3 regions of the Desulfosporosinus meridiei DSM 13257 genome follow, and region 2 is predicted to be linked to each of the others. Evidence: riboswitches for the same ligand, from Rfam matches in the RefSeq annotation. Region 2 holds a riboswitch; each other region holds the start of a gene.

Region 1 (10,042 bases), 310 kb from region 2:
AGAGCAATGTCTAAATAGTTTTCTTGTACTGCATGAATTATCTCTTGCGTATTAGCAATAGCGGTATCAATCTCTACTTTTGGATATCTGGCTGCAAATTCTGCCACTACAGAGGGTAGAATATATTCTCCAATGGTATAACTCGCTCCAACCCTTAAATCCCCTGTAACCACATTCGATAACTGCTTGATTTCCTGTTTGGCCTTATCCTGCAAAAGCAATATTTGCTTTGCATATCCATAGTAAATTTCACCGGACTGCGTAAGGGTTAAATGCTTCGATGTATTATCTATAAGCTTTGAGCCTAATTCCTCTTCTAAACTTTGAATCTGAGAATTCACATCCGGGTGAGTTAAATAAAGTTCTTCAGCTGCAAGAGAAGAATGTTTGTTCTCAACTATAGTAACGAAAATTCTCAATGGATCAATAATCACGATTACACCCTCTTATTTTTAAAACTGTTTAATTTATGCCAAAACTTTTATTTTGTAGTTTTTGTATAATAATACTTCTTTTCTCAAAATTTCACAACGTCAGCCAACTTACACAGACCATCTAACCTTGACGTTTGAAACTATTCAGGCTTTAACTCCTTGTGGTTAACACTCAACCAATATATTATTATATATAAGATTCTAGTTGATTCCCTTTACTGATCTAAATTTTTATTCGTTGATCCTAAATTTTCAGAATTAGAGGTTGAAAACAATGCAAACTGCCTTAGTCATTGCTGTGGGAGGGGCTCTCGGTGCCCTCTCCCGCTATAGTCTTGGAGTATGGATCTCCAACAAATGGAATAGCAGCTTTCCCCTGCACACCTTTCTTATAAATATCTCGGGAGCCTTTCTCCTGGGTTTCTTGCATATATTATTTGTTGAACGACTTAATGTAAGTCCTTTCTGGCGTTTGGGAATTGGTGTTGGTTTTTTGGGGGCCTTTACCACTTTCTCCACATTTGGTTTTGAAGTAATTTCCTTACTTGAAGGGGGAAGTTTAATCACAGCCGGATTGTATGTCATACTCAGCATTGTCGTTGGTTTTTCCGGAGTTGCTTTAGGAGTAAACCTAGCTCGTTTATTCTAAGCCCTTCTAGACTCGGAAGCGATCCTCTTGGCTGAATTTCCGTGTCTACAGTTCAGTCTGTGCCTAGCTTGCCTTTCTCAATAATTTTTTGTCACAAATTGGCAGACAGCCCTCTGTTGACACGAATTATTTTTTGTTTTATAGTAAGCTATATTCCAAGTAAGACAATTAAATATTGAATTCTCTTATCAAGAGTGGCGGAGGGACTGGCCCGATGATGCCCGGCAACCGATAGCGTAAGCTATAAGGTGCTAATTCCAGCAGAACCTTAGGTTCTGAGAGATGAGAGTAGCGTGTAAATAATATACGACCGCTTCTCTTGAAGTGGTCGTTTCTATTTATTAAGGAGGAGTTAGCATGACTGAAAAACGACAACTGGGTATCGAAACAATTTCCTTACATGGAGGGCAAAGCCCTGATTCCGCCACAAATTCGAGGGCTGTTCCAATCTACCAGACATCTTCCTTTGTCTTCAATGACACTGATCATGCAGCCAATTTATTTGCTCTCAAAGAATCCGGCAATATTTACACTCGAATTACGAATCCTACCCAAGATGTTTTCGAACAACGCCTAGCTCTTCTGGAAGGAGGTATCGGCGCTCTCGCTACTGCTTCCGGCCAAGCTGCAATTACCTATGCCCTTTTAAATATTGTTCAAGCCGGAGACGAGATAGTTGCTTCCAGCTCTCTTTACGGCGGTACTTTCACGTTGTTCAACTACACATTCGCCAAACTGGGCATCAAGGTTCATTTCGTAGATGTTGACAAACCGGAGGAATATCGCTCAAAAATCACGGCTAAAACCAAGGCTCTATATACTGAAACCATCGGGAATCCGCTTATTAACATTGCGGATCTAGAGATAATTTCCGATATCGCTCACGAGAACGGCATTCCCCTAATTGTTGACAACACCTTTGCCTCACCTTATTTATGTCGCCCCATCGAACACGGAGCAGACATTGTAGTTCATTCAGCAACAAAATTTATTGGCGGACACGGTACTTCAATCGGAGGAGCGATTATCGACTCCGGAAAATTCAACTGGAACAACGGAAAGTTCCCGGGGCTTAGCCAACCCGATCCCAGTTACCACGATATTGTCTTTACAGAAGCCTGTGGAAATGCCGCTTATATTACAAAGGCTAGAGTCTCCCTGCTTAGAGATACAGGAGCCTGCCTCTCTCCCTTTAACGCCTTCCTATTCCTGCAAGGATTAGAAACGCTTCCCTTGCGTATGGAACGTCATGTTGAAAACGCCCAAAAAGTAGCAGAATTCTTAGATCAGCATGAATTAGTAACTTGGGTGAACTATCCTGGTCTTAAAAAGAGCCCCTACCATACACTTGCTAAAAAATATCTACCCAGAGGGTCGGGATCAATCTTTACCTTCGGCCTCAAAGGCGGCCTTAACGAAGGAAAAAAATTCATTAACAACCTTCAACTCTTCTCTCACTTAGCTAATATCGGGGATGCTAAATCCTTAGTCATTCATCCGGCCAGCACCACTCATCAACAGCTTGATGAAGAATCCCAACGCAGCGCAGGGGTCTCACCGGATATGATCAGACTGTCCATTGGAATCGAGACAATTGCTGACCTGTTGGATGATTTAGATCAGGCCCTCCTGGCAAGTCAGCGTCCCTAACACTTTGCCCTTAGGAAAGTCCCAGCAACTTGGGGCACGCAACTTAGAAACGATCCTTTTATTTACTAGAAGGTTTTGATCTTTTTCTAATATAAATTGCGCCAACCGCTGATGGGATAGTTATTAAGCTTTGAACTTCCCCATCAACCCTCGCGCCTGAAAGGAGTTATCTTATGCCTATCAAAATACCTGAGAATCTGCCGGCACTTAATATTTTACACCAAGAAAACATCTTCGTCATGGGAGAAGAACGCGCCTTTCACCAAGATATCCGTCCTTTGAAAATTGTAATCCTCAACCTCATGCCTCTTAAACAGGCTACTGAAATACAGCTATTAAGATTACTGGGCAATTCGCCTTTACAAGTAGACATTGTACTTTTGCATATCGAAAGCCATGTCTCTAAAAATACCGCCCAAGAGCATCTAGATTCATTCTATAAAAGTTTTAGTGAGATCAAGGCCCAAAAGTTTGACGGCATGATTATAACCGGAGCACCGGTGGAGCACTTAGACTTTGAGGAGGTAACTTACTGGGAAGAATTCCAAACTATTCTCGACTGGACAACTACTCATGTAACTTCAACGATTCACATTTGCTGGGCAGCTCAGGCCGGTCTATATCATCACTACGGAATTCCTAAGTACCCTCTGGCTGAGAAAATGTTCGGGATCTTCAGGCATAATGTCAACAAAAGCGGCCTAAACGGCATGCAGCTCCTCCGTGGTTTTGATGATGAATTTTATGTTCCCCACTCTCGTCATACAGAAGTTAGGCGCTCAGACCTTGAAGCACACCCTGAATTAGAAATTCTATCAGAATCGAGTGAAGCAGGTCTTTACCTTGTTGTCTCCAAAGATGGACGGCAAGTATTTGTAACAGGGCACTCAGAGTACGATACCTTAACTTTAAAGGAGGAGTACGACCGGGACATCGCCAAGGGGTTATCTATAGCTTTGCCTAAAGCATATTTTCCCAAGGATGACCCCACCAAAACCCCTATTCATAACTGGCGTTCCCATACTAACTTGCTTTTTCAAAACTGGCTGAATTACTACGTCTATCAAGAGACCCCCTACGATTTAGGGGCACGTTAAACAACCTAGAATTAATGCTTATCCCTTTGTCACATCTAAGCTAAAACTCCTCGCCATCGTTTTAACACGAAGTCGAGGAGTTTATTTTACCTGGCCGCTGGGTTAGGAGCTTAACCCCAAACCTTTCCGCTTAGACACTATATGCGCTTCAATATTATTGGCCACTTCTACAGGGTCATCTCCGAGAGCAACCTTTCCTCCGGTCAATCCCTCCACATCTTGGGTCAGTAATTGGACAAGTTGAGGAGCACCGGTGACAAAGGGTGTTGGGGATAGATGAGTATAGGCTCCATAGGCTACTGCAAAAATTCCATCAATGGTCGCTTTCTGCTCCATCCATTCCGGGGCAGTGACCGCAATGGGCAGTTGAGGTACGTCAACATCCAGATGGTCTGCTAATGCCGTAACGAGCATGGAAATTCTCCCTGTATCCGTACATGTTCCGAAGCTTAGCACGGGAGGGATTTTTAAGGCACCGCAAATTTCGCTTAGCCCGGCACCGGCCTGTTTAACAGCATCCATGTTGCACAGCCCCGCGACCTCTAAAGCGTGATTTCCACACCCTCCGGCAACCACCAGGATATCTCTCTTAATCAGTTCTTTAGCCAAGTTGATTGTGTTCCAATCCTGAGGGCCATTTCTTATTGTCGAACAACTGACCAAGGCTACAACACCTTTTATTTTCCCGGCTGCAATCACATCCACAAGCGGATCGAGCTTATTGCCTAGGGCCTCCAAAACAGCTTCAGTGGAAAATCCGGCCATTGCTTTTTGGGTTATTTGCGGAACCTTTGGTGTAACCTTCCCTTTTCGCTTTTTGAAGTTCTCAATAGCAATCTCAATAAGTTGATCAACCATTGTATCCACTTGTTCCGGATGATAGGGGATCTTATGTTGGAGCCCAGGGACACCGATAATTGTACTGACGCTGACCAAGGAAATTTGATATTGCTCGGCATACATGTCTATAGCTGGCGGAGAACAGTTTTCATCCATAGCTAAGACATCCACTGTTCCTGTTGCCAAGAGAGGCTCAATGGTCAGCCAATTCCCCATCATGCCGACAAATACCTCGTCCATGCCAAATCTTTGCACCAGTTCTTGTCCTGTTTCAATAGATCCCACCACTCTAAGTCCTTTAGCGCCGGCTGCTTTCGCTCTTGCTTGAATTTCCGGCATTTTAGCCTTTTGAATGGTGGCAACACCTGGCCAAGGCTGATGCCCATTAAAGACAATGTTGACATAGTCCGGATCCATAATTCCTAAATCAACATTGACCTCATGAGGTTTAGGGGTACCGAACAAGATATCTTGGGTCATTTCCAAACCGATCTGAGCATTATAAATGGTGGCCAAGCCTAAGCGCATTGCTTTAAGGGCCAAAGAAACATGATCCCCATCAACATTAGTCAAGCAGCTGGCAACCGAATTTTGTTCTTCATGGTTAACCCCAGCAGGATAGATATGTAGATCTTTCCATACCTGTTTGCGTTTTTTAGGAGCAAAGGCTTCAACCATCAGATTAGGTTCATCCGCTCCAATACTCATTTGGGTATTAAGCAGATCTGCTAATTGTATGGCCATCTGGTTAGTATCCTGATTCGTATTGAGTCCAAGTTTTTCACACATCCATTTAAGCTTATTAACATCTGTAACTTTAAAAGGGGTTTTTCCTTCTCCCGTTGCCCGTAAAGTTCTAAATGCTTCATAAGCATGATGGCTATAAGTTCCTGCTCCCATTATGTTTTGGAGAAGCAGTTTTCTCATAGCCATAGCATCTGGGCCAATGCCACAGACCCCTTTATCCTGCCCTCCTTTTTCACTAATGCGACAGGGACCTTGAGAACATTGTTGACAGGTTAATCCTTGCAAACAAAATTTACAACGGATTTTCTCCTGCTGTACCCAGCGGTCAAAGACATTAGACATTCCATCCTCACGGATACGCGGCATCATCTCTTCTACTGAGTCATGGTAACTCAATCGCCCTTCAGTTCTCTCTTGGATAGTTTCCGTCATTTCCTATCTCCCTTCTATCATTACTAAAAAAATTTTGCCCATTAAACACCCTATTTATGTACTGGTTCTACTTGTTTGTATACCAAGTCAATGGGGTAGTGTTATCGTCTACTTCATATTTTTTTCAGTAAATCTACTCTATATGTAATAGTAAGTATTTAAAAATGGAAAGCTAAAAACACTATAAAACTGATTATTGGAGGGTTCCTAATGAACGAAGGTACGGATATAAAAACTAACCCCGATTATTTAAAGGCTAAGAATATTGTTTATTATATCTTAGGTGTCCTGGAGGTCTTATTTGCCTTCCGCCTAGTTTTTAAGCTTCTGGGAGCAAATCCAAAAAGCCCCTTTGTTTCATTTATATATTCAGTATCTCAAGCCTTCTTAGTTCCCTTTAATGGTATTTTCCCACCTGCTGTTACCAAAGGAATTGAAACTCAGTCAATTTTAGAGCCAACCACCATTATTGCCATGATTGTATACGCTATTATTGCCTGGGGGATAGTAAAGTTAATTGAGATTAGCAAATCTTCTTCCTCAAATACCGGTATTCGTTAATTAGCTTCATAAAGAACTATTCACGCCAAAAAGTTTGGCCTCCCCTAACGAAACCTTGTTAGGGGATTGCCTTTTATATAGTTCAAACGATTTCTTACAAGGATCTCCTTCTCTTCAATCTCTTGCTTACTTTCATTAAGGGTGATAGACTACAAAGATAATTGTCACAACAATATTTGATAAACAAAAATATTGTTGTGACAATATTAATTGAGGAGGAATTCACATTTTCGAAGAGAATTTAGGATTTATTATCGGCAAAACTAACTCAAAAATGAAGAATAACCTTGCTAGAGCATTAAAACCCTATAATGTTACACACGAGCAATGGCCATTACTGAAATGGTTGTGGGTAGAGGATGGCATTTCTCAAAGGGAATTAGCTGAGCGAAGTTATAAGGATCAACCTACGATCACTAGAATTCTCGATAAACTGGAGCAACGCGGGTTGATTCGTCGTCAAGCTGATTCCGGGGACAGACGGGTTTCTCTAATTTACCTGACAAAGGAAGGCCAAGAAATCGAGGCCTCTCTCAAACCTCTGGCTCGTAAGGCCTTGGAACACGCCTTACGTGGACTATCAGAAGAAGAAAGGTCTCAACTTACCAATTTAATGAACAGAATTAGTGCTAATATCGATTAGGAGGATAACCATGTTTGACAATATCAAGAATTCGCCGAATTATCGTTGGTATGTCTTGGCGACGGTCGCTGTAGGAACCTTTATGGCAACCTTAGACGGAAGCATCGTAAATGTAGCCTTACCCACAATTTCTCATCAACTGAACTCCAATCTTTCTACATTACAATGGGTGGTTACCGCCTACCTTTTAACCATTACCAGCTTACTGCCGGTCTTCGGGCGTCTTGCCGATTTAATGGGACGCAAAAAGGTCTTCGGCTATGGCTTTTTAGTTTTTATTCTTGGATCCGCCCTCTGTGGATTGGCTCAAAACATCTGGTTTTTAGTAGCTACTCGAGTGGTGCAAGCCCTAGGCGCCGCAATGCTTATGTCAAACAGCCCAGCTATTATCACCGCAATATTTCCCCCAAAGGAGCGAGGAAAGGCCTTAGGTCTGACGGGAACCGTCGTAGCTCTGGGCTCTCTGACAGGACCAGCCTTGGGTGGTATACTTATTAAATTAGCGGGCTGGCGCTCTATTTTTTACATTAATGTCCCGATAGGGCTTCTTGGTTTCGCTGCTGTACTCCTAGTCCTTCCCAAAGACGTACCTAATAAAGAAAAAGAGCCCTTTGATTATCTCGGTGCTTTATCCTTTACCCTTGGAATGATCTTTCTGCTTCTCGGAATTACCAATGGAGAAGATTGGGGTTGGTCAAGTTTACCGGTACTCATGAGTATTATTATTGGAATCATACTATTAATCTCATTCATTCTAACTGAGCGCAAAGTAACCCATCCTATGATTAATTTATCTCTATTTCGCAATCGTCCCTTCCTGATCGGTAACCTGGCAGGTGGGTTATCCTTTATCGCTATGTTTGCTAACAATATGATTTTGCCTTTTTATCTACAAGGTGTTTTAAACTACGATCCGGCTCAAGCAGGTATGCTCTTAATGATCTTTCCCATCACAATGGCCATCACAGCACCAATAAGCGGTAATGCCTCAGATAAATTCGGCCCTGTATTCTTGACCACAACGGGTTTGACTATTACTGGTGTGGGCTTGCTCTATTTTTCTACCCTTTCAGCATCAGCTAGCTTCTATCATATAATTCCAGGTGCCATACTTACCGGGTTAGGAGCGGGAATGTTCCAATCTCCCAACAATAGCAGCGTTATGAGTTCAGTTCCTCCTCAAAAGCTGGGGGTTGCCGGAGGAATTAACAGTTTAGTTCGCAATTTAGGTATGGTCATTGGCATTGCTTGGTCTGTATCCTTATTTGATGCCTTAGGCGGGGTCGCCTCACCAAATCCTTCTCAAATTGACGCTTTCATGTCTGCTTACCATTATGTTATGTTAGTAGCTATGGCTATTGCCTTTACAGCTGCTGTAATATCCTTTAATCGCAAGAGTTACGCTAAGGCTCAGTAAATCTATAAACTATACCCGAACAACAAGGCGCCGAGAATGAGTAGTTCTAAGGCGCCTTGTTGTTCGGGTAATTATCGAAAAATAATCTAAATTTGATTTATTCAAAAGGAATTAATCCCTTTCCGACGAAATATCTAATTACGACTCTTTTAGTTAGCTTCAAAAAAAGCCACTGTTTTAAATTGCATTGGAAAGGGACAAATATGTCTAAGAAAGGTATGGAAAACTTCCTTGATCCTAAGTATTTGGAGGAAATTCTTGCTAGTTTTTCCAAGGCCACTGGGTTACACATTGAAGCCGTTAATCGCAAAGGGGAAACTCTTGCGATCTTAGGCAATAAAAACAGAAGTGATTTTTGTCAGTATATCCGTAGTAATAGTAAAGGCGAAAAGAGGTGTTTAACTTCCTATAGAGAGGCCACGGTAGAGGCGGCTAAATGGAATGAGCCTTATTTCTTCCGTTGTCATGCCGGAATTGTAATTTGGGCCGTCCCAATTATTGTTGATAATGTATTTTTGGGAAGTATTATTTGCGGGCAAGTACTATTGTGGAAGCCCGATGAATTCTTTCTTAAGCAATTAAAAAAGAGCAACCCCAATCTAGACTTTGAAACTTTAAAAGAAAAGGTTACAAGCGTTTCCATGTCTTCACCAGAACAATCCCAAGCCGCGGCAGATATGCTGTTTGTTGTCGTAAATCACTTAGTCAAACGCAACCTTCATACCATGGAGAAAGAGCATGCCTATCATTTACAACGCCTACAAATAAAGACCGATCTCGAGAATAGAAAGAAAAAGAACACCACCGAGTTCACAGATTATGCTACCTATTTAAAAAACGAAAGACGTTTCCTTAGCTATATAAGGCTGGGAGATAAAACCAGAGCTGAAAGTACTTTGAAAAATTTATTAACTGACCTCTTAACTAAAACCGCAGGTGACAAAGCTACCATTAAAATACGGGTTCTAGAATTAGCCTCCCTATCGTCGAGGGCTGCTGTCGAAGGGGGCGCAGATGCCGAACAAGTCATGGTCAAGCTTCAGGATTTTAATAATGAGGTTAATAGCATTGAGCGTATCGAAGAATTCTTTTTCAAAGTGCATAAAATAATCGCAGAATTTCTGGATGGGATTTTCAAACTGGCTGACAAGAAGCATCTAAGTTTAGTTAATAACGCCCGAAACTTCATTATGGAAAACTATCACAAACCCCTTACCCTAAAAGCAACCGCTGACCATCTTTTTATTAGTCCTTCCCATTTATCTCGTTTATTTCGCTTAGAATTAGATTGTACCTTTAATGATTATCTTACTAGGGTTCGCGTAGAAAAAGCTGTAGAACTAATGAAGAAACCAGAGTTTAGTGTTGAACAGGTTTCTAAAGCAATTGGTTTTAAAAATCAAAGTTACTTTGCTGAAGTATTCCGAAAATATATTGGTGTTACTCCCTTGGTCTATAAAAACAGCTTATTTTAGGGGCGATTTAATTGATCTTTGACGATATTATTCATTCAATTGCCGAAGGTGAATCTGAGGATACCATAGAATTAACCAAACAAGCCTTAGCACAAGG
Region 2 (10,042 bases):
GGAGATTCTTTGTCTTCCATAATGATGGAATCATTAAGAGGGTTGAGCCCGCCTTCTAAAGCGTAATTGGTATTAATTACTGCAGCAATAATCTTAGGATCTTGGAGTACTCTAGGAAGCTGTGGGGCATCAAGAGGAGTGACTTTCAGTTGTTTTGGGTTGTCTTGAATATCATTGACGGTTCCCTTAATTCCCACGCCGTCTTTTAGTTTGATAATACCTGCTTTGGAAAGGAGAGCAAGAGCGCGGCCGCCGTTTGAGGGGTCATTAGGAATGGCAATGGTATCTCCGTTTTTCAGCTCATCAAGCTTGGATATTTTTTTAGAGTAGACGCCCATTGGTTCAATGTGAACGTTGGCAATTGAGACATTCTTTAAGGAATGATCGGCATTAAAAGAGTCTAGATAGGGAGTATGTTGAAAGAAGTTTGCGTCGATATCTCCAGAATCTAAATCTAAGTTAGGGCGGACATAATCGGTGTAACTAACAATCTCCAGTTCGACACCTTCTTTGAGCAGTGCGGGCTTAATAAATTCTAGGATTTCAGCATGAGGAATTGGGGTTGCACCAACTTTAAGTACTTTGGCAGAAGGTGTATCAGATCCGGTTTTGGGAGCTTCGGTTTTACTGCCGCAGCCTGAGAGTATGAGAGAAAAGGTGACTAAAACAGTGGCTAAAAGGGTCAAATAGCGGTGGTTCTTAATTCTTGACATTTTTTTCTCCTCCAATTTGTTTAGTTTTTGCCATAGCTGGGAATGACAGATCTTGTTGCTTGAATCCGGATAACTTGGGTAGTCACGAACCTAATTAGTAAGCTTGCGTGCCAGGGTTGTTCCTAGGGATTGTATAATCTGAACAATCACGACGAGAATGATGACAGTGACAATCATGACATCGGTTCGAAAACGGTTATAGCCATATTGAATGGCTAAGTCCCCTAATCCGCCTCCGCCAACGGTACCGGCCATAGCGGTGTAACCGATGACACTAATCGTCGTGATGGCGACGCCTAGAATCAGTGAAGCTTTCGCTTCAGGAAGAAGAACCTTTTGAATAATTTGTTTAGGAGAGGCCCCCATTGACAGTGCTGCCTCGATCACACCGTAGGGAACTTCTTTAAGAGAGGTTTCCACTACACGGGCGACAAATGGAGCGGTGGAGATCACAAGCGGAACGATAGCTGCTGTTGTGCCAACAGAAGTTCCGATTATTGAGCGGGTAAAGGGGATTAAAGCTACCAATAGAATAATGAATGGAGCAGAACGGAGTATGTTGATGACGGTTCCTAAAGTTCGCTCTACCCATGGGTTGGGTAAAATATGGCCTGGCGATGAGACGACCAAAATAATCCCTAAAGGTAGTCCAATCAGGTAAGCGAGTACAGTCGAGGCGAAAACCATATAAAGGGTTTCCCCTGTAGCAGGTATAATCAGCTGTAATAGAAGATCCCCTACTGAACCAGGGAAAAGACTTCCCACATTAAAGCTCACGTTTAATCACCTCCACTTTTAAATCTCTGGATGTCAAATAGTGATGAGCTTCCTTGAGTTGTTCAGGACTTCCTTGAAGCTCAAGGGTTAATGTGCCAAAAAGTGTGGATCTTAAATGATCGATGCTTCCATAGAGGATGTTAGCTCGAACTTCACAGGTTCTAAGCAAATCAGTGATAATTGGATCAGAAGCACGTGTGCCAAGGAATTGAATGCGAACAATTTCTGAGTCTGGGTGAGTTGCCAGTTCCTTCAATAGGTCCGCGGGAAGTTCATTTGGAAAAACTGTCGAGACAAATTGACGAGCGATGTCCGACTGAGGTTTTATAAACACAGACTCGACAGGGCCATTTTCCACGATGTGGGCTGCGTGAATAACTGCTACATGGGTACAGATTTCTTTGACAACTTTCATTTCGTGAGTAATCATAACGATCGTTAAACCAAGTTTTTGATTAATATCACGAAGTAGGTTCAAGATGGAAAGGGTGGTTTGTGGGTCTAAGGCAGAAGTTGCCTCGTCGCACAAAAGAACTTGTGGCTTTGTGGCGAGAGCACGAGCAATACCGACTCGTTGTTTTTGACCACCGCTTAACTGCCCGGGGTAAGCCGTTGCTTTATCTTCCAGACCTACCAGATGAAGAAGCTCTTTAACCCGTATTGAGATCTCAGTTTTAGGTACTCCGGCAATTTCTAAAGGGAAGGCAATATTTTCAGATACTGTTCGAGATTGAAGAAGATAGAAGTGTTGAAAAATCATACCGATATTCTGGCGCGCTTTCCTAAGTTCTTTACTTGAAAGAGCGGTCAATTCTTGCCCGGCAACAATGATTTTGCCGCTTGAAGGTTTCTCAAGTAGATTTAAGCAACGGACAAGGGTGCTTTTTCCGGCGCCGCTCAATCCGATTATGCCATAAATTGTTCCGGGTAATATGTTTAAAGATACATTATCAAGAGCCATGACTTGTCCCTGAGGGGACGAGTATTTCTTAACTAGTTGTTTAATCTGAATCACATGTGCACCTCCTACAATCTTTCTGGACGCTTATTCCCTGGTATTTATACATAACAAAACTCCGCGAAGAAAACCCGCGGAGTACCATTCGGTTTTCCTCTTATCTCCCAGATTTCTCTGCAGGAGTTAGCACCGTGCATCTAAGCCGGTTGCCGGGTTTCATCGGGCCAGTCCCTCCACCTACTCTGAATAAGAGTCTTTTATGAGGTTTTATTACATTAGTGTACTATGGAATGTCTATATATTAGCATAGAGAAGATGAGGTTTGCAATAGGGATATTGGAGGAAATTATTGAAAAGAACTTGACAATATGGCAACGCTTTAATAGATTAAAGGAGAACAGTGATTACTGTTTTACTGAGGAGGGGTATGCCGTGTCAAGTGATGAGCGTTTACAGAATCCCTTAAACGATGCTCTAGTTGAAGCAGTTCTGCTATTAAAAAACAAAGAAGAGTGTTATCGGTTCTTTGAAGATATTGCAACAGTTGCAGAGATTAAAGCCCTGGCCCAACGCCTTGAAGTTGCTAAGATGTTGCAAAAGAACGAGACCTATACTGCAATTACGGAAGTGACGGGAGCAAGTACCGCGACAATAAGCCGGGTAAAACGTTGCTTGAATTTTGGAGCAGACGGATATCAACTTATATTACGACGTTTAAAGGAACAAAGTGAAAAATAGGTGCAGGTGAAGGAGAGTCATAATGCTTAGAACAAATTTAGGTTTACGTATTCCAAAAGGGATGCGGGATTTGCTTCCTGAAGAAATCTCAGTCCAAGAGGGTTTAGAGGAAAGAATTCTAGAGCTATTTAAGCAATGGTCGTATCAAAAGGTATTAACCCCTACCCTAGAGTATTCTGCTTGTGTTCAACCAGATGTTGAACAAGAGGATTCATTATATAAATTCTTTGACCGGGAAGGGCATATACTGACTCTTCGACCAGAGCTAACGATACCTATTGCGCGACTTGTAAGCACACGCATGCGTGGCGGCGAATTTCCATTACGCTTATGTTATGGTGCAGATGTTTATCGGAACTCCAACGTCAGACACAGGGAATTTCGACAAGTAGGAGTTGAACTTGTGGGGTCTGACCAAGAGCTTGCCGATGCAGAAGTGATTGCTCTGGCAGTTGAGGCGATGGCTGGCTTAGGTTTGAAAAATTACCAGTTTAACCTGGGACATATGGGTATCTTTGCTGGGCTTATGCTGGAAACGGGAATTGAAAAAGAGCTGCAAGCTAAGCTGGAAGAGGTGTTAGCTCGTAAAGATATGGTTGGTGTGGAAAGCTGTGTCAGACAAAGTGGTTTACCAGAACGTGTCCAGGAGCTATTACTTCGCCTGCCCCATTTTCGTGGAGGGGAGGAGATTCTCGATGAAGTCCTGGGTTGGAGTGAGCAACCCGCAATTCAGCACGCTGTAGAAAGCTTAAGAAAGATCTACCAATACTTAGAGGATTTTGGAGTTCAAGCAAATGTATCCTTAGATTTAGGTATATTACGAGGCTTCTCATATTACACCGGAGCCGTTTTTGAAGGGTATGTACCAGGAATAGGTTTTCCCGTGGTAGAAGGGGGACGTTACGATGATTTATACGCGGACTTTGGCGTTCCACAACCGGCAACTGGTTTTGCTATACACCTGGGTAATTTGTTAGAACAATTTCCAATTCCGGTGGTAGAGGGTGCAGATATTTTAGTTTATGGATCAGATGCTAAGGAAATCATTCGTAGGTGCCGGGAACTTAGAGCTCAGGGCAAACGAGTGGAGATGTCTCTTGGAGTCTTGGGGGACGAGAAGGCAAAGTCAATGGCTCTCCAAAAGAGTATCAAAGAGATTTTGCGCGTTTAATATTTGTATAAGGCAATTTACCCCAGGCTCTAGAGGGGAATGTCCACCTGACCAAAGAATACTATTATGTAGGTAATGATATATAATAGTTTAATAGGAATACACTAGAAAATGGGGTGTAACAGTGCGAAAACTTGCGGTCCTTACAGGTGGAGGAGACTGCCCTGGACTTAATGCGGTGATTCGGGCAATTGCTAAAAGCGCTCAGGGATACGGAATAGAAGTATTAGGAATTAGAGATGGCTTTCGAGGTGCGGTAGAAGGGGATTTTGTACCCCTTGCGTTGAAGGATGTTTCAGGAATTTTACCTCGAGGAGGTACGATTCTGGGTACTACGAATAGAGACAATCCTTTTGCTTATCAAACCAAACTAAATGGAGTCAATCAAGCTGTAGATCGTTCAGATAATGTGATTCGTAATTTTAAGAAACAAGGGATTGACGCATTGTTAGCCATCGGTGGGGATGGGAGTTTGAATATCGCTTTGAAATTTGTGCATAAGGGCCTTAAAGTGATCGGGATTCCTAAAACCATTGACAACGATTTAATGGCTACTGATCAGACTTTCGGTTTTCAAACAGCGGTGGATACAGCCCAAGAAGCCTTAGATCGCTTACATACTACTGCTGAATCTCATCATAGGGTCATGGTACTCGAAGTAATGGGACGTTACGCCGGCTGGATTGCTCTGTATGCTGGGGTCGCCGGAGGTGCAGATGTGATCCTCATTCCGGAGATCCCCTATAACCTTAATCGAGTTGCCTTAAGCATTCAGAAAAGGGCCAAGCAAGGTAAAAAATTTAGCATTATCGTCGCAGCGGAAGGTGCTAAGCCCTTGGGGGGCGAAATGGTAGTCGAACGCCTGATGGAGGGACGAGTTGACCCGATTAAACTAGGAGGAATTGGTGCCAAAATAGGTCATGATCTTGAAGAACATTATGGAATGGAAACCCGAGTTACCGTTCTTGGACACCTCCAACGTGGAGGCTCCCCCAATGCCTATGACAGAGTTCTTTCGACTCGCTATGGAGCGGCTGCTGTAGACGCCGCCCTGGAAGGGGAATTTGGAATTATGGTTGCGCTTCAAGGAAGGGAGATTGTGCGAGTTCCACTTCAGGAGGCTGTTAACCAAATTAAACTTGTCCCACTTAACGATCCATTATTGTTAGCGGCACGCACTCTTGGAATGGAACTGGGAGATTAACCTTTTCGAAGGGGGAAATGAATATGAGTGATAAATTATCTTTAGATCAGCTTGAAAAGTTCATTGATGAAACCTGCGACTTTTTAAGAGGGGATAAGGATGCTGAGGAATTCGAAGAATATGTACTGGCAATTCTTTTTTTGAAGCGCTTAAATGATCGATTTAATTTAGACCGAGAAATAAGGCGTGAAAAACTTGTGCTAAAAGGATTGTCAGAGAGTCAAATAAGTAAAGATTTAGAGCAACGAGAATCCTATCGTTTATTTGTACCGACTATGGCGCGTTGGGATGTAGTAAAACAAGAAAAGCAGGATTTAGGTTCGTATTTGATGAAAGCTTTTGCCGAGATTGATGATAAGAATCGTGGCTGCCTTGGTCTGTTGAACACTATTGATTTTATGAAGACCACAGAAACAGGTGAAAGATATATGACTAATGCGATTCTAGCTGAACTGATGAGGCGTTTTGAGGAAATTAACTTAGCGGATGATCACTTGGCCTTCTAAATTATTCAGTAAAAATGTAAATTGTCCAGAGGACAGGGGCTCTGTTTTTGAACAGAGCTTCTGTCCTCGTGTTTTCTTAATTGATCTCCAAGATATCTGAGGATTTAAACTATTTTTATTTATGCTGAAGGGGTTGCCAGAGCAAACAGAGATTGATATAATTAATATATTAATACTTTAACTAACTAAAGCGTTAAAACAATACAACGTTTCTTATGCTACAGGATTTTGAGAGGGGATACCTTGGTGGATAAAGATTTTTTAACGATCGCTTTACCAAAAGGAAAGTTGTTAATTGATTCGACTCAATTGTTGAGTAAGGTTGGGATAGAGTGTGGTCATGTTAACGAGGATTCACGAAAGCTCTTCTATGATTTGCCAGACAATAAAGTTAAGATAATAATCTGCCGGCCAACAGATATTCCTACTTATGTTGAATATGGGGCTGCAGACCTTGGATTCGTGGGCAAGGATACTTTACTTGAGGAAAACAAGGACGTAGCGGAATTATTAGACCTAAGATTTGGTTACTGTCGTTTTGTAGTAGCAATGTTGGAGACAAGTGTCCCTCCAAAACTCCCCAGCGGAGAGTATGATTTAAGTCTTTTGAATCATCAAAGGGTAGCAACAAAGTTTCCCCGGGTAACAGAGTCATTTTTTAGTAGTATTGGTATGCAGGTAACTCCAATTAAACTGCATGGCAATATGGAACTAGCGCCTTGTGTCGATTTGTCAGAAATGATTGTTGATATCGTTTCCACCGGAAAAACTCTTCGGGAAAACCACTTGGTTGAAGTAGCTCCGATTCTTGAAGCAACAACTCGCTTAATTGCTAATCGTGTGGCCTATCGAATGAAATACGAGCGAATTAGAGATTTAGTAGAAGCTTTAAGAGGATATCTTCAAGCTGAAGTTTCCGCAAAATAGGGCCATGGTCCATTGATTAAGGGAGGTATAAATATTTAATGAGGATTGAGAATCTAAATGAACTTGATTTAAACCGACTTACCCGAAAATCCTATGGAGATGATGAAACACTTGAGCAACGTGTTGCAGAAATAATCAAGTTGGTTCAGAAGGATGGGGAAGAGGCAATCTATAAACTGACCGAGGAATTTGATCATGTGAACTTGCGTCAAAGTGGTTTGCAGGTCACAGCTGAGGAGATTCAAGAGGCCTATAATAACGTAAGTGAGAATTATTTACGGGCCCTTCGAACTGCTAAAGCAAATATTCTGAGCTATCATGAAAAGCAAAAAAGAACCTCCTGGCTGGAGCCGAATTTAGATGGAAGCGTGCTTGGACAGCTCTTACTCCCGCTCAAGCGAGTGGGTATTTATGTTCCTGGAGGTACAGCTTCCTATCCATCGTCGGTTTTGATGAATGCACTCCCCGCTGTCGTAGCCGGAGTTGAAGAAATCGTGATGGTAAGTCCTCCAAGGACAGACGGAACTCTTCTGCCGGAGGTTTTGGTCGCTGCGGCTGAAGCAGGGGTAACTGAAGTATACAAAGTCGGTGGAGCTCAAGGGATTGCTGCTTTAGCCTATGGTACAGAGACTATCTTTCCGGTTGATAAGATAACAGGACCAGGGAATATCTACGTGACTTTGGCCAAAAAGCAAGTCTTCGGAACAGTGGATATAGACATGCTGGCGGGGCCGAGTGAGATCTTAATTCTAGTGGATGAGACCGGACGTCCGGAAGAATTAGCGGCGGATTTACTCTCGCAGGCGGAGCACGATAGGCTCGCCTCAGCAATCTTAGTTTCATCCAATCAAGAAATACTGGAAAAAACTATCGCTGCTGTGGAGAGGCAGCTCGAAGACCTACCTCGTGCGGAGATTGCCCGAGCGTCTTGGGAGACATACGGAGCCGCGGTTCTGGTCTCCAGTCTCCAAGAGGGAATGGATTTGGCCAATAAAATTGCTCCAGAGCATTTTGAGCTTGTAGTAGAGGAGCCATTTTCTTGGTTAGGCCAGGTTCGTAATGTCGGTGCTGTCTTTCTGGGGAGGTATTCTCCGGAACCTGTCGGAGATTACTTTGCAGGCCCAAACCATGTCCTACCGACTGGAGGTTCGGCGCGTTTTTATTCTCCTTTAAATGTAGATATGTTTATGAAGAAAGTAAGTGTCATTGGCTATTCTGAAACGGCCTTAAAGAGAGATGCTCAGCAGATCGCCTTACTCGCTCGCAGCGAAGGGCTGGAAGCCCACGCCCGTGCTGTAGAAGCTAGGTTTAAGGACTAAGAACCTGAAGGAGATGTTTTCAATGGAATCTCGGTTAAACAACCTTGACATATATGTTCGGCCAGCAGTCCTAGAGCTCGTTCCCTATGAAACGAAATACCTACCGGAGTGTATAAAGCTAGATGCTAATGAAAACCCATTTCCGTGGCCGGCCAAAATGAAGGAAGCACTGCTCTCTGAGAAATTTGATTTTAACCGTTATCCGGATGGAATGGGTCAGGAGCTTAAGACGCATATTGCTCAGTATACGTCATCTGCTCCGGAAAGTATAATGATTGGCAATGGCTCGGATGAGTTAATTCAAATGATACTACTTACATTTGGTGGCGCAGGCAAATCTTTGATTATCCATCCTCCGACCTTTGGCATGTATCAAATATATGCTCGCTTAACAGAGACCGCTGTTGTGCCTGTGCCTTTGTTAAACGGCCTTGATTTAGATACTGAGCAAATGTTAAAAGCAGCAGAGGCTCCGGATGCTCAGGTTATCATTGTTTGCAATCCTAATAACCCAACAGGCTCGCTTTTTCCGAGGGAAGAGATTCTCAGACTGGTCAAAGAAAGCGGTAAAATTGTTGTGGTCGATGAGGCTTACGCAGAGTTTTCTGAGCAAACTCTGATTCCAGAGATTGAAAACTATCCTAACTTAGTAATCATGCGGACATTTTCGAAGGCATTTGGAATGGCTGGTCTGCGTCTAGGATATTTACTTGGGCAACCCAAAACCATTGCTTTAATTGAGAAAGTGAGACCGCCGTTTAATGTTAATTTGTTCAGTCAGAGAGCGGGTATTTTAGCGCTGGATTATTTAAGGGAATATAAACTTCAAATTCAACAGATTAAAGAAGAAACTAAAAAATTGTATGAAGCCTTGGATCAGCTTCCGGGCCTAACGGTTTATCCAACCCTGGCGAATTTTATTCTTTTTAAACCAGGAGATCCCGATAGATGGGCAACAGAATTGCTTAAAAGTGGTTTTCTAATTCGAAATATGGGCTCCCTCCCTATTCTAGGTAAATGTCTGCGGATCAGTGCAGGGCTGCCGGAGGAGAATGAGAGGTTTATACGAGTAATTCGAGAGATTAGCGAGAATCTGAAATAGAATATTATTTGCGAAAGTTGTCGTTGCGGAAAGGAGAGAAAAATGCGAGAAGCTTGTGTTGAACGTAAAACTAAGGAAACAGAAATCCGTGTACGGCTGAATTTAGATGGGACTGGAGAGTCCCATATTAAGACAGGGATTGGGTTTTTCGATCATATGCTGACGGCGTTTGCCAGATTTGCCTATCTAAATTTAAGCATAGAAGCCAAGGGGGATTTAGAGGTGGATGCTCACCATACTATCGAGGATTGCGGGATCGTAATGGGGCAAGCACTCAGAGAGGCCTGCGGCGAAAAAGTGGGGATTGAACGCCTTGGTGAAGCTCTGCTACCTATGGATGAAGCCCTCGTTCAAGTAGCCTTAGACCTCTCCAATCGACCTTTCTTAGTTTGGGAGGTGGATTGTTCCGATGGTATGGTAGGAGAGTTTCCCGTCGAGATGGCAGAAGAGTTTTTCAGAGCACTAGCGGTACATAGCGGCCTTACACTCCATGTCATTAAACTATCAGGGAAAAACCGGCATCATATTCTTGAGGCAGCTTTTAAAGGGGTGGGGAGAGCACTGGGACTAGCTTTGCGTCAGAACAATCGATATAGCGGAATCCTTTCAACCAAAGGAGTTTTATAA
Region 3 (10,042 bases), 490 kb from region 2:
CCGGTAGCAGTAGCTACTGCATCTGCCAAAGGGACAGAAGGAGAAAGGACTACTACAGCATCAGCTTTGCCAAAGCTTAAAGAATGGCCTACCTTACCAGAAGACGTACATATTCCTAACGGTGTTTGACTAGGTCTAACCTCAATAGCTATCTGATTAGAAAGAGGCGAATCCCCGGCAAAAACTCCCACTTTGCGAATCCGGCTAGTTCGCATGAAAATATCTCCACCGTTTTCCACGATTACATCCCTGGATCGTCTAGCAATTGCTTTGCCAACCCATTCTGCTACAGCACCGGCAACTGCAGCCATCGGCCCAACCCCTGCAAGTCGTCCAGCCTCTGCCATAGTTTGAACAATAGGAGGGGCATCTTGAGAAACTGTATAAGGGGTTAGTGACCTCACGAAATCCTCATCTTTTTGAATATAGTCTTCAAGAGGTTTTCGGCAAGCTCGAATGGTTTCTTCGACCCATTTAACTAACTCAGGAGAAAAGCGTTCTTTTCTAATACCAATATCAAGATCAGTCTCATTAATACCGAGCTGAAAATGAACTAAATCCTCCTGGCGGTGCTGCTGCCGATAACTTCGTTCCGTATAATTCAATTATAGACGAACCTCCATCGCCCACATTGGGCAGACTTTCACACAAAGCTGGCAAAAAACACATTGATCCCCATCAAAGCGCACTTCCATAGATGGCCGCTCCATATATAAGGCTCCCGTCGGGCAAACTCCTGTACAAGCTCCACACATGACACATTTATCTTCATTGCGCACGATTTCCTGATTGAGGTTTTGCACTGAAACCCCCAGATCACGCAAATAGTTTAGCCCGTTTTCACTTTGATCTCCCGTAACTTCTAAAATCATTGTACCTTCTTTTTTGGGATTAACATCGGCTTTCACAATATTGACCACTAAATCATAATCCTTTACGAGTCGGTATACAATGGGCTTTACCGAAATATCCGTACCAAAACGCAGCACTATTCTCTTCGGCGACATATAATCAATCCTCCTTTATACTGTGCGCAATAAAGCCATCAGCAGGTGATGGGAGATTTTTAACCGGTTCAGTCAACTGGAAGTCTCCCTTCTTAATCCACCCTTTTAAGGTTGCAGCAATTTCGCGAGCTCTAGGCATGCTAGACAAAGGTGCCGTAGGTACTTCTTTGCCGTTGACAATAATCTTACCACTCTTAAGATCTGCATAGCTGGCATATCCCAGATTTCCCGGTGTAAATGATGGATATGCTTCTCCGTAATCTACAATAGGAGCAAATAGCTCCTCATCTTTTTTAGCAGCGTAGCGAGCAATTTCCTCATTTAAAATTGGGATTGGAATACCAACTCCTACACTAAGTGTTGCCCCATAGCCTAGATAACTTGTACCAACAAGCCAACGCGGGCTCATCTGCTTCAGATCCCCTGTAAGAGCAAGGGTTCCACCTGCACTCCCAAGTTCCTTTCCATCGGCGTCAATCATTGAGGGAAAGTGTTGCGTACCATTCCACGCGACATAACCAATCCCACCGCCAAGGAAAATCTTCGTACCAACTCCGATTGTCTTAAAATGGGGGTCTTTCAATAGAGGGCTAAGTTGCCCTGATGTTGAATAGTTGGCATTCCCCATTTGTGGTTTGATCATTCCCATATAGGTGTAAATCGTGCGATTGGTTAAATTGACAGCGCAATTATAGTTTTGATAACAATTTCGAGGATTAAACAAAATAGCCTCATTGATGTCATCCAGTGTAATGGTTGTTTCAAGGTTTCTGCGCGGATAACAGTCAGTACCATATGCTAAGGCCTTTAGTTGGACAGGTTTGCGAGCAACGAGGTCAGCGATAACATGCCCTCCTCCATATCGAAATTCACCCGGATAATTGCTGTTCAACGGATCGTCTTCGTGCATCTCTGTTGCCCCAATATAAGCGTCAACAGCTGCGATACCCGTATAAGCGGATACTCCGTTCAGCCAAACTTTTTGCATTTTCATTCGTGGTTTTGTGTGTCCAAAACTTAAAAAGGCACCTGAGGAACACATCGGAGCGAATGTGCCAGTAGTTACAACATCAACCTCTTGCGCTGCTTTGGAAAGACCTTTTTCCTCTACAAGAGTAATAAGCTCCTCGGCAGTCACAACCACTGCTTTGCCTTCCCTGATTTTCGAATTAATCTCTGCATACGTTTTTTCAACACTCATGACTCTCCACCTCCAGATTTGTTACGTGTTACCCACTGACTTTAGCCTAAGACTATTTACCAAAATCAGGTTCGAAGTTCAAGTTCGCACCTATCCCTTGGATAAGCTGAACTAAAATATCAAGTGTTTTTGCCTTATGAGGAAAATATTGCTTGCTAATAGGACAATTAGATTAAACTGGTTACTATATAGAAAAGACCTCTTCTGTGATAGAAGAGGTCAAAATCTCGTTTATTCGACACTCCTCTTATCTGCCAGGAAATTAATCCTGCAAGAATTAGCACCATGCTTTGTCCACGCCAGTTTCGTCTTAGCGTGTATTAAGCTGGTTGCCGGGTTTCATAGGGCTAGTCCCTCCACCACTCCGGATAAGAGCATATATTCAACTCATTATGCTGAGTCTAACATTTCACTGATACCCTGTCAATATAATTCTTTACAAGTCTTTATAGTCTTTTGCACGTATTCTTATACAGAATTAATTTATTCGCAGAATTGTAAAATATTTCATAAATAAAACATAATATAATCGACATATTCCTACATATACTAGTGGTAAGTTATTTCATTTTTCTTCATGTAGTTAGTCCTCTTCTTTGATCTCCTTTTTATTTCTAAGGAGATCTCTTTTTGTTTATTGTTTACAATACCGCTGTTAAAAGAAGAGATGATTCCTACAATCATGTCAAGATATACCTCGAGAGCATAAAGTAAATCAAATGTTTTTCGGGGAGGTTTTAGCATGATTTGTCCAGAACAACTAGCACCGGATTTTGAAACAGAGGCATATGTAAGAGGAAAAAAAGTGACCATTCATCTAAATGATTTTATTGGTCAATGGATTCTCCTCATCTTCTATGCCAGTGATTTTACTTTTGTTTGACCGACTGAATTAGCAGCCGTGGCTGCTCAGAAGGAGACACTTCAAAAACTTGGTGTTCAAGTGTTAGCAATTAGCACAGACAGCGTCTATTCTCATAAGATTTTCGCAGAAACATCCCCCTCTGCACGTACGGTTTGGTATCCTTTATTAACAGATCGATCTCATTTCATTTCAAATCAGTACGGAGTCCTCAGAAAAGAATTAGGAATACCCTACAGAGCGACCTTTATCATATCTCCTAGTGGGAAAGTCAAGTATTCTTGTCTCTATCCACCTGAAGTAGGACGCAACATTGAAGAGGTCATTCGCATTATTCAGGGGCTGATTTATGAAGAGATGACTGGCCAAGGAGTTCCAGCCTACTGGAAACCTGGAATGACCGGAATCTTAAAGGATTTTAAATACGTTGGGAAAATCTAATCTGAACTTGGACATAATTATTTATTCATAGGGTATTCTAAACGTATTCCAACGTTAAGGGAGGAATTATATGAACCAGGATCAGTCTCAGCTAATCAAAAGGAAATTCCCCAAACGTGAAGATTTGCCATATAGTCATCAACCGGATCAAGATGGAAGAACTGACTACGGAAAAGATCAGGAAACAACTTATAAGGGTTAAAATTATATTGAATTTCCTATGAATAAAAATGCCAGGAGGTAGGATATGTCAAATAGAACAACAGATAAAGCACAAACTGGGAAACCTGATAGGGGTAAAAACTCCCCTTTTAAGAAAAAAACCCCACAAAGCCGGGCATGAGCCCGGCTTCTGGTTTATAATGATGTAATATAAGAATGCTATCTGATATAATGGAATGGATTAACTGATTTTGTTAAAAATACTTAAATAAAGGTGGTACTATGAAGAAAATTGAAGCTATTATACGACCTGAAAAACTGAATGACGTAAAGGTTGTTCTATCAGACCTTGGTGTAAATGGGATGACCGTCTCTAATGTCTCAGGGTTCGGAAATCAGAAGGGCTATACTCAAATATACCGGGGTCAAGAAATTGTTACTCGACTCTTACCAAAGATAAAGTTGGAAGCTGTAGTTTCATCTAATAAAGTAGATGAAGTTATTGCAGCTATTATCAAAACATCAAAAACAGGTGAATTTGGTGATGGTAAAATTTTTGTGTATGACGTAGCAGATGCTGTCCGCATTCGAACTGGCGAACATGGTGATGCTGCCCTCTAAAATCCAATTAATAGTTCCTATATATAAACATTTTCACTTAATTCAAAATCAGGATAGGCCTTTTCTCTATGCTGAGTTAAATCTAAGCCATTGACTTGCTCCTCATCGCTTGCTCTAAGAGGAGTTATTATGGCAATACCCTTCAAGATAACGAATGTCATTATCCCTACAAATAGATAAGTAGCTATAACTGCAGATAACTGGATTAATACGGGTTCAAAACCACCCCCATTAATCCAACCATTTTTGCCTTGGGGATTAAGGCTTAAGTCGGCAAATATTCCTGTTGCAATGGTGCCCCAAGTCCCTCCAACTCCGTGGATTCCAAAAACATCTAAAGCATCATCATATCCTAATTTTGCTTTTAAAATACTAACTGCTAAATAGCAGATTCCACCTGCAACAAACCCTATAAGTAGTGCACTGACTGTTGAAACATAACCTGCTGCCGGGGTGATAGCCACAAGCGCAGAGATAATCCCACTGACCGCGCCAAAAACTGTAATTTGACGACGATGAAGCCATTCGAGCATAGCCCAGCCAATCATTCCAGCTGCCCCTGCAATTTGTGTTGTACCTAAGGCAAGCACCGCCACACCATTTGCACCCATTGCTCCTCCCGAATTAAATCCAAACCAACCGAACCATAATAGCCCCCCACCAAAGAGAACATTAGGCATATGATGAGGAATGTTCCATTCATACCCAATCTTTAAGCGCTTACCTAAAACATAAGCTGCTACCAAGCCGGATACACCGGAAGCTACTTCCACAACAGTGCCGCCTGCAAAATCAAGCACTCCTAAATTACGCATCCAGCCGCCAACACCCCAGACCCAATGGGCTAAAGGTATATAGACAAATGTGCTCCAGAAAATTATAAAAAGTACAAATGCCGTAAAACGCATGCGCTCTGCAGTTGCTCCACTTATAACTGCCGGAGTGATAATGGCAAACATTAGTTGGAACAAAAAGAATAATAAATGTGGGATAGTTGGAGCATAATCAGGGTTAGGTGAGAGACCAACTCCCTTAAGTCCCAACCAGTCAAGACCACCAATAATATGACCGTAATCTGATCCAAAAGCTAATGAGTAGCCGAATAATACCCAAATTACTGTGACTATCCCCATAGCTGCATAGCTTTGCATCATGATTGAAAGAACGTTTCTTTTTCTAACCATTCCTCCATAGAATAGTGCTAGACCAGGTGTCATCAGAAAAACTAATAGAGTACAAACAACTAGGAATGATATATCCCCAGTATCTAAAGTTGTCATTATGAAACCCCCTTGTCTCAAATATGTACTAATAATAACTATTAACATCAGATTTGTGGCAACTTGTGATCACCATAGCATCAAACAACAGCATAATTCATAGCTTATTTGGATTAGACTATCACCGCCCAAAAGCTATGTACTCGAGAACATAAAGAGGCTCTAAAAAAGCGTTTATATAAAACGCCCTTTTAGAGCCTCTTTGCTCTCTTAATCCTGTACTTGCAAGTAACTTTATTATAGCTTCCCCAGAGAAAAGTGTCTATATGTTTTTAGCCCTTTATTATAATATTCACAAATATGTTTATCCGTTAGCTGAAAAGGCCTTTAAACTTATAACTACAAGTTTATTTTATAAATAACAGAGAAACTCCTCCAAGAGTTATAATCGCTCCAATTATCTCCCTCAAAAAGACTTTTTCTTTAAAAATGAAAATCGACATTGGAATAATAAGTATCGGTGTAATAGAAGTGATCGTTGAAACAATCCCCGTAGGAGCATGTTGAACGGCTAACAGACCTAATGATACTCCTATAAACGGACCGAATAGTGAACCTACTGAGATGTATTTCAAAGCTTCCGTATCTATCATTGCTAAGTATACACTTCTCCATTTTTTCGTTATCGTAATAACAAGAGTAAAGCCAATAATAGCTGCGATAATTCTAATTTGAGTAGCCGCAAAGGGGTTGTAAGAACCCATACCAAACTTGCTAAAAACAAGTCCAAAGGCTTGACCTAAAGCACCAATAAATGCATAGATTATCCCTTTCACAGGATAGGAAAATCCCACCATGTCACTATCTGGGTTTCTCGTTAAAATCACTAAGGCAATCCCACTAACAGTTAGAACCATGCCTGTAATCCCCAGCCAAGAAATTCTTTCCCCCATCATGATAAAACCTGTTATTGCTGTAATCGGTGGGACTGCCGACATAATCAACATTGATAAGCGTGAACCAATCAATACAAACGCTTGAAATAAAAACAAATCACCAATCACAAACCCAATGGTTCCAGAAATAAATAACCAGAACCAAGTTGAACTAGATGCGTCCATGGGAAGCAACAGTCCGCGAGTAAAAAGATTGAAGATTGAAATTAAAAATAGGGCCATTACTAGTCGAATTAAGTTTACAGATATTGACCCCACTCGTTTTCCTGCCGACTCAAATGCAACGGCCGTAATGGTCCAGCATATAGCCGTTACAAGTGCTGCAATTTCCCCTAAGTATGAATGAAACATCTCGCATCCTCTATTCTGCTTGATACAAATAGCTAATCAACCCAGCAATTATAACATGTTTAGTTCTTTGGTGAATACTGAACAATGATATTTAATAAAAACCAAGTAGACTCTAAGTTAAGCCAAGAAGAAAGACCTAACAAAATTCTTTACAACTATTAAATCTAAAATTCTGCCTGATTAGCAAAAAGGCTCGGCAATATTAGCTGCCTAGCCTTTTTGATCGGACTACATTCATTGATAAACTTTATGCTTATCAAAAGTAACTATTTGCCTTTTAAATAATTAGATATTATTTTGGATATCTTCTTTATGATTGATACTTCCTCACTATCTGAGACAATCTCCTTAGTCATTTGTTGGTATAATCCTATAATACTCTCGCCGTATCCATCCCCTGGTACGGCCCAGCGACCGTTGAGATCTTCCCAGTTTTGACAACTTCCTCTCGTTACTAAGCCAAAGCGAGGATCTACCATTTCAACTCCACTCGGTAACGGCTCTGTTGACGCGTATGCATAAAGATGCTCTAAGTGGGCCAGCACCCCCTTTTCTTGTGAAGAAAATATTGCTCCTGAAACCCCATTTCCAACTGCTCCAATGCCACCAAAGTTATTTTGTTCAGGCTTTACAATCCCACCAAATTTGAGATAACCGGTTTCCTTTATCATTTGGGCTACCGCATAACCCCATCTTATGCCAAGTAGCTCACCATTCTTCTTGTAGAAAGGAATAATATCAGGAGCTTCAGGATTGTATTTTAACAGAAATTGCTTACACTGCTCAACAGATATAGCTTCTTCACCCATAATCAGAGTTTTTGAGCTATCTTGGTCAGTTCTATACTCAAATACATTAACACTGTCGGTTGTTCGTTGTACAACTCCCTTAGTAGCTAGACCGTTGTCGACAGCTATTTTCACTTGATTTATAGCACTCTCTTGAGTACTTAATGCCATCGTCTGCTTTCCATCTAGAATTACACGGTAGAGAACATCTGGAATTGGTTGTGACGCAATTGGCTCTTTATAGACGATACCAAAATACTCACAAATTCCTTTGGCATGAGCTACCGCAAGTGCCTGACGAAAACTAGTTTCCTTCAACTTAGCTATATCCTCATCCTTATCAATAAACCCATTTTCGGTCAAAATAGCCGGCATGCTCGTTTCTCTAAGCACCATCACATTTTGCGTTTTAACCCCGCGATTTCTCCATTCACCTACCTGGACAAGATAGGACAACACCTTATAGGCTGCAATTTCAGCTCTTCCGCCAGTATCAATAACGAAAACCTCTACACCTGTACCTCCACCGGCATTTATATGGATTGATACAAATAAATCCACTTTTTCTGATTCCGCACTGGTAACTCTAGCACCCAAATCCCTTTTTTGATCATTCTCGTAATGTCCTGCAGCATAATCTCCATCACGTGTTAGTACGACACTTATACCATTGTACTCGAGTAAAGGCTTTAGTTTTAGGCAAATATCCAGAGTTAATTCTTTTTCTTTCATTCCGTTTCCTACAGCACCTGGATCGTATCCGCCATGACCTGGATCGATACATACTTTCACTTCAAAACCCTCCCTTTTTAGTCTATTTAGGAGCGGAGTATGAAGTTACTTTATGTTACTTCTGAACAACTTGTTTTAGTGAACTCATTCATAAAGCTGAACATCGGGCTTCAGTTAGTGGATTTACACCAATCATGTTGCATCTATACTCTTAAAAATGGACATCATTGATAATACTAAATCCTAGACTTTTTCTAGGATTCTAGTTTTATTTTAAAATCCTATTACGTCTTTTTGATTTATCTTAGTATTCGAATCAGTTCTAAGCTGAAGGAAGGAATAAATTCTATGAGCATTGGATATGCGTCTTTAACCACCGGAGTGCTAAATACACAAATTAAAAGTTGTCTACTCAAAAATATTACTAACGATAAATTGTACGAGTTAATTGAAAACAATCTCAAGTCTTTAGACACAATGATTGACTATAATATAAAAAATCAGATCAAGTTATATAGAATTAGTTCGGATTTAATACCCTTTGGTTCCAGCCCGGCAAATAGTCTCCTCTGGTGGGAGCATTACCGCGATCAATTCCATGAGATTGGGAAAAAAATAAAAAATAGCGGTATGAGAGTATCTATGCATCCCGGATTTACTGTATTAAACTCTCCAAATGAGGAGGTTGTTAGCAGGACTATTGAAGATCTCAATTATCACAACCGAGTGCTCGATAGCTTGGGAGTAAATCCGAAGAACAAAATCATCTTACATATCGGAGGCGTCTATAATGATAAAAAGCTTGCCACAAAAAGGTTTATTGATAGTTATTCGCGATTAAGTGACTCAGTTAGAGAACGGGTGGTTTTAGAGAATGACGAAAAGTCTTATAACATAAATGATGTACTGGAAATAGCGTATAAGCTTAATGTTCCAGTAGTTTTCGACAATTTACATCATCAAATTAATTGTTTCAGCCATGATTTTGATAATTACTATTGGATCAACGTATGCGGAAAAACGTGGCAGAGGAAGGATGGGTTTCAAAAAATTCATTATTCACAGCAGAATCCCCTTAAAAAACCCGGCTCTCATTCTATCACTATTCTTATCGAAGAATTCATGGGTTTTTACGAAAATCTGGAAAGAAAAGATCTTGACATAATGCTAGAAGTCAAGGATAAAAATCTTTCCGCTTTGAAATGCATCCACTGTTTATTCCCTGTAAATAAGGCCACTATACTGGAACGAGAATGGATAAAATATAAATACATGGTACTGGAGAAATCCCCAAAAATTTATAAAAAAATTCAAAACTCGTTGACTAGCATTAGCGAGTATCCTGTCGTTTCTTTTTATAAAGACATTGAGACTGCTTTACAAAACGAGTATGCTATTGAAAATTCCTTGACCGCAGCTATTCATATTTGGGAATTCTTTAACACTAGTTCAACTGAAAAAGATAATGATTCTTTTTCTAAAATCCTTATGTCTTTCAAACTAGGTAAAACCTCATTAACAGCAATAAAGAATTTTTTATGGCGATTCGCTGTCAAATGCGGAGACGAGTCGATATTAGGCTCATATTACTTTATCAAATAACCTTTACTAAATTAGCTAAAAGAAAAATCCCGCACTATCTGCGAGATTGTTTTTTCTACAAGATTATTGGCCTATCTCCATTGTCATTAAATCCGGATG

The links. A riboswitch is a leader RNA that binds a small molecule or an ion and turns the genes downstream of it on or off. The one in region 2 is predicted to bind S-adenosylmethionine.
Region 1: another riboswitch for S-adenosylmethionine. It lies ahead of DESMER_RS02190 (homocysteine synthase); the one in region 2 lies ahead of DESMER_RS03635 (methionine ABC transporter ATP-binding protein).
Region 3: another riboswitch for S-adenosylmethionine. It lies ahead of DESMER_RS01520 (homocysteine biosynthesis protein); the one in region 2 lies ahead of DESMER_RS03635 (methionine ABC transporter ATP-binding protein).

What each region holds. Positions count from the first base shown of each region.
Region 1 covers NC_018515.1:467,324-477,365, reverse strand. The annotation lists gene DESMER_RS02200 (LysR family transcriptional regulator) at 1-434, opposite strand, end outside; gene crcB (fluoride efflux transporter CrcB) at 709-1,083, shown strand; SAM riboswitch class I at 1,266-1,372, shown strand; gene DESMER_RS02190 (homocysteine synthase) at 1,441-2,733, shown strand; gene metA (homoserine O-acetyltransferase MetA) at 2,907-3,830, shown strand; gene cooS (anaerobic carbon-monoxide dehydrogenase catalytic subunit) at 3,933-5,849, opposite strand; gene DESMER_RS02175 (YggT family protein) at 6,060-6,410, shown strand; gene DESMER_RS02170 (MarR family winged helix-turn-helix transcriptional regulator) at 6,685-7,053, shown strand; gene DESMER_RS02165 (MFS transporter) at 7,064-8,470, shown strand; gene DESMER_RS02160 (PocR ligand-binding domain-containing protein) at 8,674-9,945, shown strand; gene DESMER_RS02155 (corrinoid protein) at 9,957-10,042, shown strand, end outside.
Region 2 covers NC_018515.1:781,727-791,768, forward strand. The annotation lists gene DESMER_RS03625 (MetQ/NlpA family ABC transporter substrate-binding protein) at 1-713, opposite strand, end outside; gene DESMER_RS03630 (methionine ABC transporter permease) at 804-1,490, opposite strand; gene DESMER_RS03635 (methionine ABC transporter ATP-binding protein) at 1,480-2,505, opposite strand; SAM riboswitch class I at 2,603-2,701, opposite strand; gene DESMER_RS03640 (YerC/YecD family TrpR-related protein) at 2,881-3,186, shown strand; gene hisZ (ATP phosphoribosyltransferase regulatory subunit) at 3,209-4,357, shown strand; gene DESMER_RS03650 (6-phosphofructokinase) at 4,482-5,561, shown strand; gene DESMER_RS03655 (type I restriction-modification system subunit M N-terminal domain-containing protein) at 5,585-6,067, shown strand; gene hisG (ATP phosphoribosyltransferase) at 6,314-6,994, shown strand; gene hisD (histidinol dehydrogenase) at 7,033-8,313, shown strand; gene hisC (histidinol-phosphate transaminase) at 8,336-9,415, shown strand; gene hisB (imidazoleglycerol-phosphate dehydratase HisB) at 9,458-10,042, shown strand.
Region 3 covers NC_018515.1:288,488-298,529, reverse strand. The annotation lists gene DESMER_RS01530 (UPF0280 family protein) at 1-605, opposite strand, end outside; gene DESMER_RS01525 (NIL domain-containing protein) at 606-1,007, opposite strand; gene DESMER_RS01520 (homocysteine biosynthesis protein) at 1,012-2,208, opposite strand; SAM riboswitch class I at 2,453-2,583, opposite strand; gene DESMER_RS01510 (peroxiredoxin) at 2,951-3,511, shown strand; gene DESMER_RS24610 (hypothetical protein) at 3,582-3,713, shown strand; gene DESMER_RS01505 (P-II family nitrogen regulator) at 3,956-4,294, shown strand; gene DESMER_RS01500 (ammonium transporter) at 4,312-5,574, opposite strand; gene DESMER_RS01495 (DMT family transporter) at 5,922-6,821, opposite strand; gene DESMER_RS01490 (N-acetylmuramoyl-L-alanine amidase) at 7,088-8,401, opposite strand; gene uvsE (UV DNA damage repair endonuclease UvsE) at 8,690-9,943, shown strand; gene DESMER_RS01480 (ATP-binding protein) at 10,007-10,042, opposite strand, start outside.